Regions from separate parts of the Metabacillus flavus genome, predicted to be linked through region 1. Evidence: riboswitches for the same ligand, from Rfam matches in the RefSeq annotation. Region 1 holds a riboswitch; the other holds the start of a gene.
What was found. Region 1 has a riboswitch for S-adenosylmethionine ahead of J9317_RS17810 (alpha/beta hydrolase). Riboswitches for the same ligand answer to the same signal wherever they lie in the genome.
Positions count from the first base shown of each region.

Region 2: it holds a riboswitch for S-adenosylmethionine, as region 1 does, so the genes downstream of both, J9317_RS02605 (sugar ABC transporter substrate-binding protein) here and J9317_RS17810 (alpha/beta hydrolase) in region 1, are expected to answer to the same signal.

Region 1 covers NZ_JAGVRK010000001.1:3,469,474-3,474,569, reverse strand. The annotation lists gene J9317_RS17825 (hypothetical protein) at 66-218, shown strand; gene J9317_RS17820 (VOC family protein) at 282-1,034, shown strand; gene J9317_RS17815 (biotin transporter BioY) at 1,105-1,671, shown strand; gene J9317_RS17810 (alpha/beta hydrolase) at 1,675-2,451, opposite strand; SAM riboswitch class I at 2,559-2,662, opposite strand; gene J9317_RS17805 (histidine phosphatase family protein) at 2,797-3,378, shown strand; gene J9317_RS17800 (GNAT family N-acetyltransferase) at 3,756-4,193, opposite strand; gene J9317_RS17795 (NAD(P)H-dependent flavin oxidoreductase) at 4,190-5,096, opposite strand, start outside.
Region 2 covers NZ_JAGVRK010000001.1:487,664-492,759, forward strand. The annotation lists gene J9317_RS02600 (YhgE/Pip family protein) at 1-2,146, shown strand, start outside; partial or broken gene J9317_RS20480 (hypothetical protein) at 2,315-2,473, opposite strand; SAM riboswitch class I at 2,585-2,747, shown strand; gene J9317_RS02605 (sugar ABC transporter substrate-binding protein) at 2,873-3,946, shown strand; gene J9317_RS02610 (sugar ABC transporter ATP-binding protein) at 3,966-5,096, shown strand, end outside.

The DNA.
Region 1 (5,096 bases):
TAACCTCCGAACGAACATAACCACTCCCCCCTTGACATACACTTGTACCTAAAAGGGGGAGAACGATGATTGAATTTCTTTTAGCTGCAGCGGGTCTTTTATTTATTGGGCTAACGGCAAGCTTGCTCAAGGATCGGTGGGGAATGGAGTACCGCGGGAAAAGCTCCTGGGAACTGCTAATTAAGGAGGAGCGCCAAACGGATAACTATAGAGATTAGCTGCTTTCTTGTTATTTCTCCCAAATCCCTCTACTATAAAACTAAATAATGGGAGGGATGCAGATGAAGCTCGATCATATCGTTCATTATGTAAAACAGCCGCCCGTTCAAGCGGGAGCTGAATTTCAATTGCTCGGTTTTCATACAGTTCCCGGGGGAAGCCATGAGAATTGGGGAACAGCAAACAGTTTAAGCTATTTTAGTCTCGCGTATCTTGAATTTCTGGCAATTGAGGATAAAGACAAGGCTGAAAAATCGGACAACCCGCTCATTCAAATGTGTGCCCGCCAGGAAAATGAAAGCCTTTGTCAAATGGCCATTCGAACCAATGAGATGGATGTGTTAGCTGAAAAATTGAAGGGTGCAGGGCTTACGGTGAAAGGTCCTTTTTCAGGAAGCCGGACTAGGGCTGACGGGACCAAAATCTCCTGGAGGATGCTTTTCGCCGAACAGCCGGAATCAGAATTTCCTCTGCCGTTTTTCATCGAATGGGGCGAGTCGGATGAAGTTAGAAAAGAGGATTTAATTCGGACGGGAGCACTTGCGCCTCACCCAAATGGAATAAAAATGATCCGTGAAGTCATCTACCTCTCTGAAAATCCTGAGAAGGCGGCTTCTCAATGGTCGGAGTGGCTTCAGCTGGAGAAAGATGAAAAAGAGGGTGAAGACGTGAAAATATCGTTGGGAGACACGTTCGTAAGCTTTAGAAAATCAGAATGTCATCATGAAAAAGGGATTTACGCGGTTTCTTTCTATGAAAAAAATAATAGGGAGCCCCGTGAGAAAATGTGGCATGGCGGAACCTATATTCTGTAAAACCTTTTACAGAAATCGATTCCTTATGTTAACTTTAAGTTTATAAAGGTTAACAAAGGGGAAGAGAATGATGCAAAAACAAAGGGAAAAGCTCCGCATGCTTATTTTATCTGGAATGTTTGCGGCAATCACAGCTGTATTTGCACAAATTGAAATTCCGCTTCCAATCGTTCCGATTAGCGGACAGACATTAGCAGTAGGAATTGCGGCTACTATTCTCGGCAGCCGGTATGGGGCCTTGGCTATGGCTGTATATGCTGGTCTTGGAATGATTGGCCTGCCTGTCTTTGCGGAGGCGAAAGGCGGTCTTCACATATTGGCGGGGCCAACCGGGGGATACATAATCGGATTCATTGCGGCGGCGTTTTTAACAGGATATTTCCTTGAAAAAACAAAGTTTACGCTCATGTTTGCGCTCGCCGCAAACACGATTGGGATGCTGGTTACATTGCTCTTCGGAACGGTGTGGCTAAAAATCGTCTTAGGTTTGCCGTGGGACAAGGCACTTGCTGTTGGTGTCTGGCCATTTGTAGCAGTTGGCCTCATAAAAGCGGCGCTGGCGAGCTGGATTGGAATTGCTGTAAGAAGACGGCTTATTCAAGCGAAGCTGCTTAATCAAAAGGTTCAAGCAGCCTAGAATTCAGGCGTTCATGCTCTTCCTATTAGCAGGAAGGGCTGTTTTTTGTATGGAAAAAAATTGATTGGCTTCTCTTACGATCAAATCCTGGTCAAAATCCATGGAGGCTACATGATAAGAATTTGGAAGGCTAATCACCTTTTTTCTGTTGGCGGAAATGGACTCCATAATCTTTTCAGAACAGGCGGCAGGAACAACATGATCCTCCGGAGAACAGAATACAACGACTGGACACGTGACTTCTGCAAGCTTGACTTTTGCTTCATTCATAGCTTTTCTCAGCTCGGAAATGGCTTTAACAGGTATTTTTTCATAAGCGATTTCCTCCACAGACGGATCCTTTATATCTGGCCGTCCTTCTTTAATGAAACCTGTATCTCCCACAATCTTTTCATACTCTGGAACTTCAAGTGCTGCATTAATAAGACCTATTCCATCGATTTGCGTGAATTGGCTGGCAAGCTTAATCGTCAGGCTGCCGCCCATGGATTGTCCGATAACAAATACTTTTTTAAATCGGCTTCTTAATTTTAAATAAGCAGTTTCCAAGGAGCGGTACCAGTCTTGAACCGAGCAAAGCTCCATATCGGACGGACATGTACCATGTCCGGCAAGCCTGGGAGCATAAACAGAATAGCCCAATGAGGCAAATTTTTCTCCCAGCGATTCCATACTCTGAGGGGTGCCGTTGAAGCCATGGCACAAAAGAATGGCCTGTTCAGAACTCTTATGAATGGAAAAGGACTGAGCGCCAGTCATTACTCTTTTCAGTTCTTTCATAACTGCCTTCCTCCTTAAAACAATAGACTCTGTTTGATAGCTTTGAAACAGCCAAATAAAAAAACCTTCTTTGGCATTGGCTGCTAAGAAAGTTTACGGTCAACATTTCTTTATCGGCCAAAGCATCGCGCTTTGCTGGTAGGAGCACCTTTCCAAATGGAGGTTGCTGTGAAGTCATAGAGCCAGTTCTCTCGTTCACTCTTGATAATTTAATTAATCCTATATAATTACTTGGTTTTAAGTATATTATCATGGCCTATGTAATGTGTCAATGGAGACTTGTCCATCAGAACGCGATAAAATAGTCTATAACACTAAGAAATTTAAAGAATGGAAGTGGAATAATTGACTAAGTTGGGGATTGTCAGACATGGCATCACGGAATGGAATATAGAGGGAAGAGCGCAGGGCAGCTCCGATATTCCGCTTCATGAACAAGGGCTTAAAGAAGCGGAAATGCTGGCAGAACGTCTTAAGGGGGAAGATTGGGATCTCCTTTATTCGAGTCCGCTGCTACGTGCAAAACAAACGGCAGATTTCATCAGTAAGAAGCATGGAGGATTAGAGGTGTTAACAGATGAACGCATCCGGGAAACTGGAGGCGGAGAAATTGAAGGAACAACAGAAGCTGAACGTTTGGACAAATGGGGAACTGGCTGGAGAGAACTTGACCTGGGCAGAGAGCAGTCCAGGCAAGTGACAAAAAGAGGGGTAGAATTTGTTGAAGAGATCCTAAAGAAGCATCCCGGAAAGAACATTCTAATGGTGACCCATGGTTCATTTATCAGGCATCTTCTTCAGGAACTAACGCCGGTGAATGAAGAACGTGAGCCATTAAAAAATACCTCGATCACGCATCTTCTAATAGAAGACTCAAAGTGGTCATGCGGCCTTTATAATTGCACAAAACATCTGGAAATCAAATAAATGGCCAGCTCATTACTCGAGCTTTAATGAGTGGCAGGCTTTTTTTATCTCTTTTTCTTGTTGTTCATATGACTTCCTAGTGCCCCGCCAAATAGCGCTATTCCGATAGCAATCCATATTTCTAATGGCATTATTAGACGCCTCCTTCTTTTTCTTACCTTAAGGTTAATCTGATTTTCAATTAAAATTTTCAATCAAAAGATGGAGTGACTTAAGTTGTTTTTAAGCTGGCTAAATAAAATGACTCTTTCCTAAAAGATTACTGTTGTTTTTTTGAACAAAAGCGGTATAGGCTGCAGGCACTTGGGACCGAGGAGACTTAAGCGCTCGCTTTCCTAAGAGCGAGCCATCCTGCAGCGGAAACCAACTGGATATCCCTATTTTAACTGTTTATACATGACCTGATGAGGTCCGATTCCTTCTATTTCAAAAACTCCTCCAACCGGATGCAATCCCTGCTTTAAGTAATACGCTTCCACACTTGTTCTCGCATTGCACCACCACAAATCCACTTTTCTTTCGGCGAGCACCTGTTCCGCTTTAATAAGCAAAGAGCTGCCTGCCTTTCTGTTTCGGTATTCCTGCAGGGTAGCCATGCCCCGCAAGCGGTACTGATGATCTCCAGATAGAAGCGGAATGACTTCTTCCGAAAAGCTTGCAATGCTGATTAGGAGTTCATCTTCATAGCACCCCAGGTGGAAGGAACTTTCGTTATTATCATTCTCGTAGCGGCAAGAGCTTACGGGCTGGCCGGGTCTTAGCAGCTTTTGCCTGAGAGGAACCGCTTCTTCGGAATGTATAAAGGTGACAATCATAATGTCGCATCCTTTGATAAAGATAAAATCGATTGAACCAGGCTTTCTACAGACTGGCTGCGGCTAAGCCTAGGGCTTTGTCCGCACCATAATGACATATACTCTGCGTTATTTTGTTCCGAAGCCGCTTTTCGGATTTCCTTTGTTAAATCATTTTGCAGCGGGTAGGGGAGAATTCTTGTTTCTTTTTCCATTTCATATATGAACTGATTTTTAATTCCGCGTGCTTCTTTTCCTGAGAAAGCATTCGTAACCACTACCTGATCCTCGCGTGCGTTCAAAACCGCTTCTTTGTATGCAGGATGAGCGCTGCTCTCAAAAGCCGTTAAAAAGGCCGTTCCCATTTGAACGCCCTGCGCTCCTAAGCAAAGGGCAGCTCTATATCCTCGTGCATCCATAATTCCGCCAGCTGCAATGACGGGTATTTTAACAAAGTCGCAAATCTGCGGAATGAGAGACATCAGCCCCATCATGTGATGAAAGGGCGGACCTGAAAACGTTCCGCGGTGTCCGCCTGCTTCACTTCCCTGGGCGACGATGGCATCAACTCCTTGTTCTTCAAGAAGGATTGCTTCCATCACGGAAGTGGCCGTGCCAATAACGATGGATCCGTTATCCTTTAATTCCTGAATGATGTGTTTTGCCGGCATGCCAAAGGTAAAGGAGCATACGGGAACCTTTTCCTTTAAAACGATTTCGAGCTGCTCCTCATAAATGCTCGTCCCTTCATTAAATACGGGGGGATTTTCATCTATATGGAGTTCTTCACGGAATGAGCGCAAGGCTTCAAACGCATTTTGAATTTCACTCCGGGAGGCATCAGGCTGTTCAGGGACAAAAAGGTTGACGGAATAGGGCTGATTGATGTTCTTTTTGATATCTGAGAGTAACGCTGAAAGGTCT
Region 2 (5,096 bases), 3.0 Mb from region 1:
CATGGTCATTGAAATACCAGAAAATTTTTCGGAAAAAGTGACAACCGTATTGGGAGAAAATCCGGAGGTGCCTGAGCTGCGCTACATTCAAAATGAGGGGCTAAGCTTTACTGCCGCTCAAATTACAAAGGGCGCTGCGGAAAAAATCAGAGAACAGCTGGGCGATAAAATTACGGAAAACTATACGTCAAAACTTTTCGCACAGCTTGGAGAGGTTTCAGAAGGTTTTACAGCCGGTTCAGATGGGTCCAATCAAATTTATACAGGATCCGAAGAGCTTCAAAAAGGGACAGGCCAGATCCTGGATTCTCTGACAGGCAAGTCTGCGGATATTGCGGCATTGGCGGATGGATCCAAAAAGCTTGAAGCAGGATCAAAGGAGATGCTCGACTCCCTCAGTGCAAAACAGGGAAGTATATCTGAGCTTGCAGCGGGTACGAAACAGGTAAACGACGGGACAGGAACGCTGCTCGAATCCTTAACAGGGAAGTCCGGAGACATTGAAAAGCTTGCAGACGGCTCCAAGCAGGTGAAGGATGGAACAGGGCTGCTCTATCAATCGTTAAAGCAGGGCTCAGGGAAAATCGATCAGCTTGCAGCCGGATCAGGTGATGCGGCTAAGGGCGCCGGAGACTTGAATGTCGGCGCAGCCCAAGTGCTTGAAGGACTGAAGCAATCGGAAGCGGGAAGCGGTCAGCTGAAGGATGGACTTGCGGTCCTTGCGCCTGGGAGCAGCGCGGCGGCAAAAGGCATGAGTGATTTGGATGCTGGGGCAGCTCAGGTATCTGCCGGTGCAAAGGGTCTTGCACAAGGTTTGGAAGCGTACCTTGCTAAAAATCCTCAGCTGAAAACGGACCGTGAATTTCTCACACTGCTTGAAACAAGCAAAATTGTAGCAGGCGGTACAGAAAGCATTACGAAAAATACGAAACTCTTGAAAGAAGGAACCGCACAAGTAGCAGGCGGCGTCAAACAAGCGTCAGACGGTGCGAATGCCCTGGCCGCCGGCATGACAAAGCTAAAAGAAGGACAAGCCCGGGTGAGCGGAGGGGCAGCAAAGCTTGCGGCCGGATCAAAAGCGATTGCAAATGGAAACCAGGCCCTTTCTTCTTCCTGGAAGGAGCTTACCTCATCAGTTGCAAAATTGAATGCCGGAGCTGCGCAAGTAAGCAACGGAAATCAATCAGTGAATTCCGGATGGAAAGAGATGAAGTCTGGAGTCTCAGAGCTGTATGGCGGTACACAAAAAATCTACAGCGGAAACACGGAAGTAGATGCCGGGTGGAGGACCCTTACCGCAGGAGCGGGAGATCTTCATACGGGACTGGTTAAAGTCAGCGGCGGAAATGAAACTGTCAAGAATGGCTGGAGCCAGCTGACAGACGGAGTCACAAAAGTTGACGCCGGCGTTCTGAAGCTGAAGGAAGGAAGCGGCCAGCTTGCAGACGGTCTTGCTAGCGGAGCCGAGAAAACCGGAAGCATTAAAGCGGGGGACGACAACATTTCTATGTTCTCCTCACCTGTAAAACTCGCATCAGAAACAGTAAATGAATATGAATTTTATCGTGACTCAACCGCACCTTATATTTTGTCATTAGCATTATTCGCTGGCATTTTGCTTCTTACTTTTGTAACTGATTTCAAAAAGCCTGCAGAAGCCTCCGGCATTGGCTGGTATGCGGGCAAGCTTGGCCAAATGGCGATTTTTGCCGTCATTCAGGCACTTGTCCTTTCGATCTTTACTCTAGTTATTCTGCAGCTTCAAGTTGAAAACGCTTTCTATTTTATCCTATTCGCTGTTTTCGTCAGTCTCGTCTTCATGATTATCATCTTTGCCCTGACCGCTGTTGCAGGAACCATTGGCCGATTCCTCGCCTTTATTCTGGCTGTTGCACAGATAACCACAACCGGAGCAAGCCTGCCGGTCATCCTGCTGCCTGAGGGAGTTCAAGCAATCAGCGGCTGGCTTCCGTTTACCTATACGATTGCCGGGTTTAAAGCGGTCATCTCACTGGGGGATTCAAATTTGCTTTGGGGAAGTGTATGGGTATTGATTGGTTTTGCCCTTGTATTTGGAATTTTATCTGCTGTAACGATCTTTCTTCCTGGTCGTGCAGCGGATGAAAATTCGGAGCTCAAGGCATAAGAGAAAGAGAGAGAACCAGTTTTCGGACTGGTTCTCTTATTCTTTAGCTCTGTTAAACTTGGCTGTTGATTGCAGCTAGCAGGCGTTCGCTTATCCTTGGACTGGCGGTGAGCCTGCGGGGTCTCACCTGTCCGGCTGCTCCCGCTTGCGTCTCATCAACATAATGCTTTAACATAGCCTATTCTTTAAACCGGAATGCCGTCTCCACTTGTGTGTGACGGTTTGAGCCAGGCTGGAAATGCCGTTGATAAACTCCTCAGTTTTTTGAAGACCTTCAAAATTCACTTTCAGCATAAAGCAGGCATTTCCAGCAATCCTGTGGCAAAACCCATTTACTCCCGAGTGAATTGAAAGTTTTTTCAAAAAAATGTTGCAGGCTGTAAAAAATGGTGATAACATTCAGCTCAGGAAATAAAATTTCATACTATTCAGATTGCACTCTTATCCAGAGCAGGCGGAGGGATTTGGCCCTATGATGCCCAGCAACCGACCGTAATTCCGTCGCGAGACGGGGCGCGAAAGCAAGACGCGCCAGGGTTTTGACCCTGAAGGCACGGTGCTAATTCCAACAGAAAGGTTTTTACTTTCTGAGAGATAAGAGGCTTTAGAAGACGACTTTAATTCTTCAAGCCTCTTTCTTTATGAGAAAGGGGCTTTTCCTATTTTTCCGGTAAGAAAAGCCCTCGAAAGAACGTCCGGAATATTTCTATTAGGGGGAGTAAGATCATGACAAAAAAATATGCAAAGATCCTTCTGGCAGCGCTTCTCATTCTCGCCATGCTTGCAGGATGCCAGCCGAAAGTGGGCGAGCAGGCAGGAACAAAAGCAAAGGCAAGCAAAGACAATCCGCTTGCAGGAAAGAAAATCGCCCTTATTATGCAGCAGAACCTTGGAACGTTCTCAGCTCAATACATAGAAGGCGTTAAAGAGCAGACCGAAAAGTTTGGCGGCCAAACCGTTGTGTTCACATCTGACGGCGATCTGGCAAAAATGGCGTCCAATGTGGATGCCGCGGTTAATCAAGGGTTTGACGCGATTCTGATTGATCACGGAACGAAGGAAGCGCTGACTGCCGGTGTCGAAAAAGCGATCAGCAAAAACATTCCGGTTGTTGCGTTTGATGCAGGGGTGGAATCAAAGGGTGTAACGTCGATTGAACAGGGTGACCAGCAAATGGCACAGATGACGCTTGATCAGCTGGCTAAAGATTCAGGCGGAAAAGCGAACATCGTGAAAATCTGGGTGGCCGGATTTGCTCCGATGGAACGCCGCCAGATCGCGTATCAGCAATTTTTGAAAGAAAACACAGGCATTAAGGAAGTGGCCGCATTTGGTGCCGCAACCCAAAACACGGCTCTCGATACACAGGCCCAGATGGAAGCGATCCTGAAGCAGTATCCGAATAAAGGCGAGATTACAGCTGTTTGGGCAGCCTGGGATGAATTTGCAAAAGGGGCGGTTCGTGCTCTTGAGCAGGCGGGAAGAACGGATATTAAAGTGTATGGAATTGACATGAGTGATGAGGATCTTCAGATGATCCAAAAGGAAAACAGCCCATGGGTCGCTTCTGCCGCTGTCGATCCGAAAGACATCGGACGCATTCAGGTCCGTTACGCTTATCAGAAAATCAATGGGGACAGCGTGGAGGAAAAAGTGAAATTGAAGCCGGTATTTGTGACGAAGGAAGCCCTTCCGAAGGAGCAGGTGACAACGAATGACCTGGATCAGCACGTGGAAGGCTGGGGAAAAAGCGAGCAGGGGTATACGGATAAGCTGAAAAAGCTGGAAGAAGGAAAATAACAGAGAAGGAGGGAGAAGGATGAGCCTTCTGCAAATGAAAAACATCTCCAAATCATTCGGCCGTGTTAAGGCGCTGAAGGATGCGCATTTTGAACTGAAAAGCGGGGAAGTTCGTGCGCTGCTTGGAGCGAATGGAGCGGGGAAAAGCACGCTGATGAAAATCCTGTCAGGTGCCTATACGCAGGATGGCGGCGAAATTTTTGTAAACGGGCAGCCCGTTCAGATCCGCTCGCCAAAAGAAGCGAAGGAACTCGGAATCGACTGTGTGTACCAGGAAGTGGATACAGCGCTCGTTCCTCAGCTGTCGGTCGCTGACAACATCATGCTCGACTCCTTCTCCTCCTCCAAAAAATGGACGGTTTCCCGAAAGAAGCTGAATCGAGAGGCGAAGGAGGCTCTGAAGCTGCTGCAGGAGGACCGCATTTCGGTTATGAAAATGGCTTCTGAATTAACGCTTGCCCAGAAGCAAATGGTTCTCATCGCGCGGGCCCTTGTCCGCAAGGCGAAAATCATTATTTTTGATGAACCGACGGCACCGCTGTCAATTGAAGAAACGAAGCATTTTTTCTCGATTATCCAGAGGCTTGTGAAGCAGGGAGTCGGCTGTATCTTTATCTCCCACCGTCTTCCGGAAGTATTCGAGCTTTGCAATCGGATTACGGTAATGAGAGACGGAAGCACTATTCAAACATTTGAAACAGCAGAGGTCACGCAGGAGCAGATTATCGAGACCATGCTGGGCCGTGCCCTCACCCAGGAAATGCAGGAGGAGGGAACGGAGATCGGCCGAACCCTTCTCCAAGTAGATGGGCTGGAGGATGAAGAGCGCCTGAAGGGCATTTCGTTCTCTGTTTCAGCGGGGGAAGTCGTCGCAGTTGCCGGATTAGTCGGAGCGGGAAAAACAGAGCTTGCCAAAACGCTTTTCGGGCTGAACAACTGGAAGAAAGGCAAGGTTCTCTTAGACGGGAAGCCTTATCGGATTAAGGAGCCTTCTGAAGCCATTAAAGCAGGATTCGCGCTAATCCCGGAGGAGCGGAGAAAGGAGGGGCTCTTCATTCATGAGTCCATCCAGGAAAACATGTCGTTTCCTCATTTGAAATCCTTCTCTTCGTTTTTAAAAATGAACCGGAAAAAAGAGAAACAGCATGCT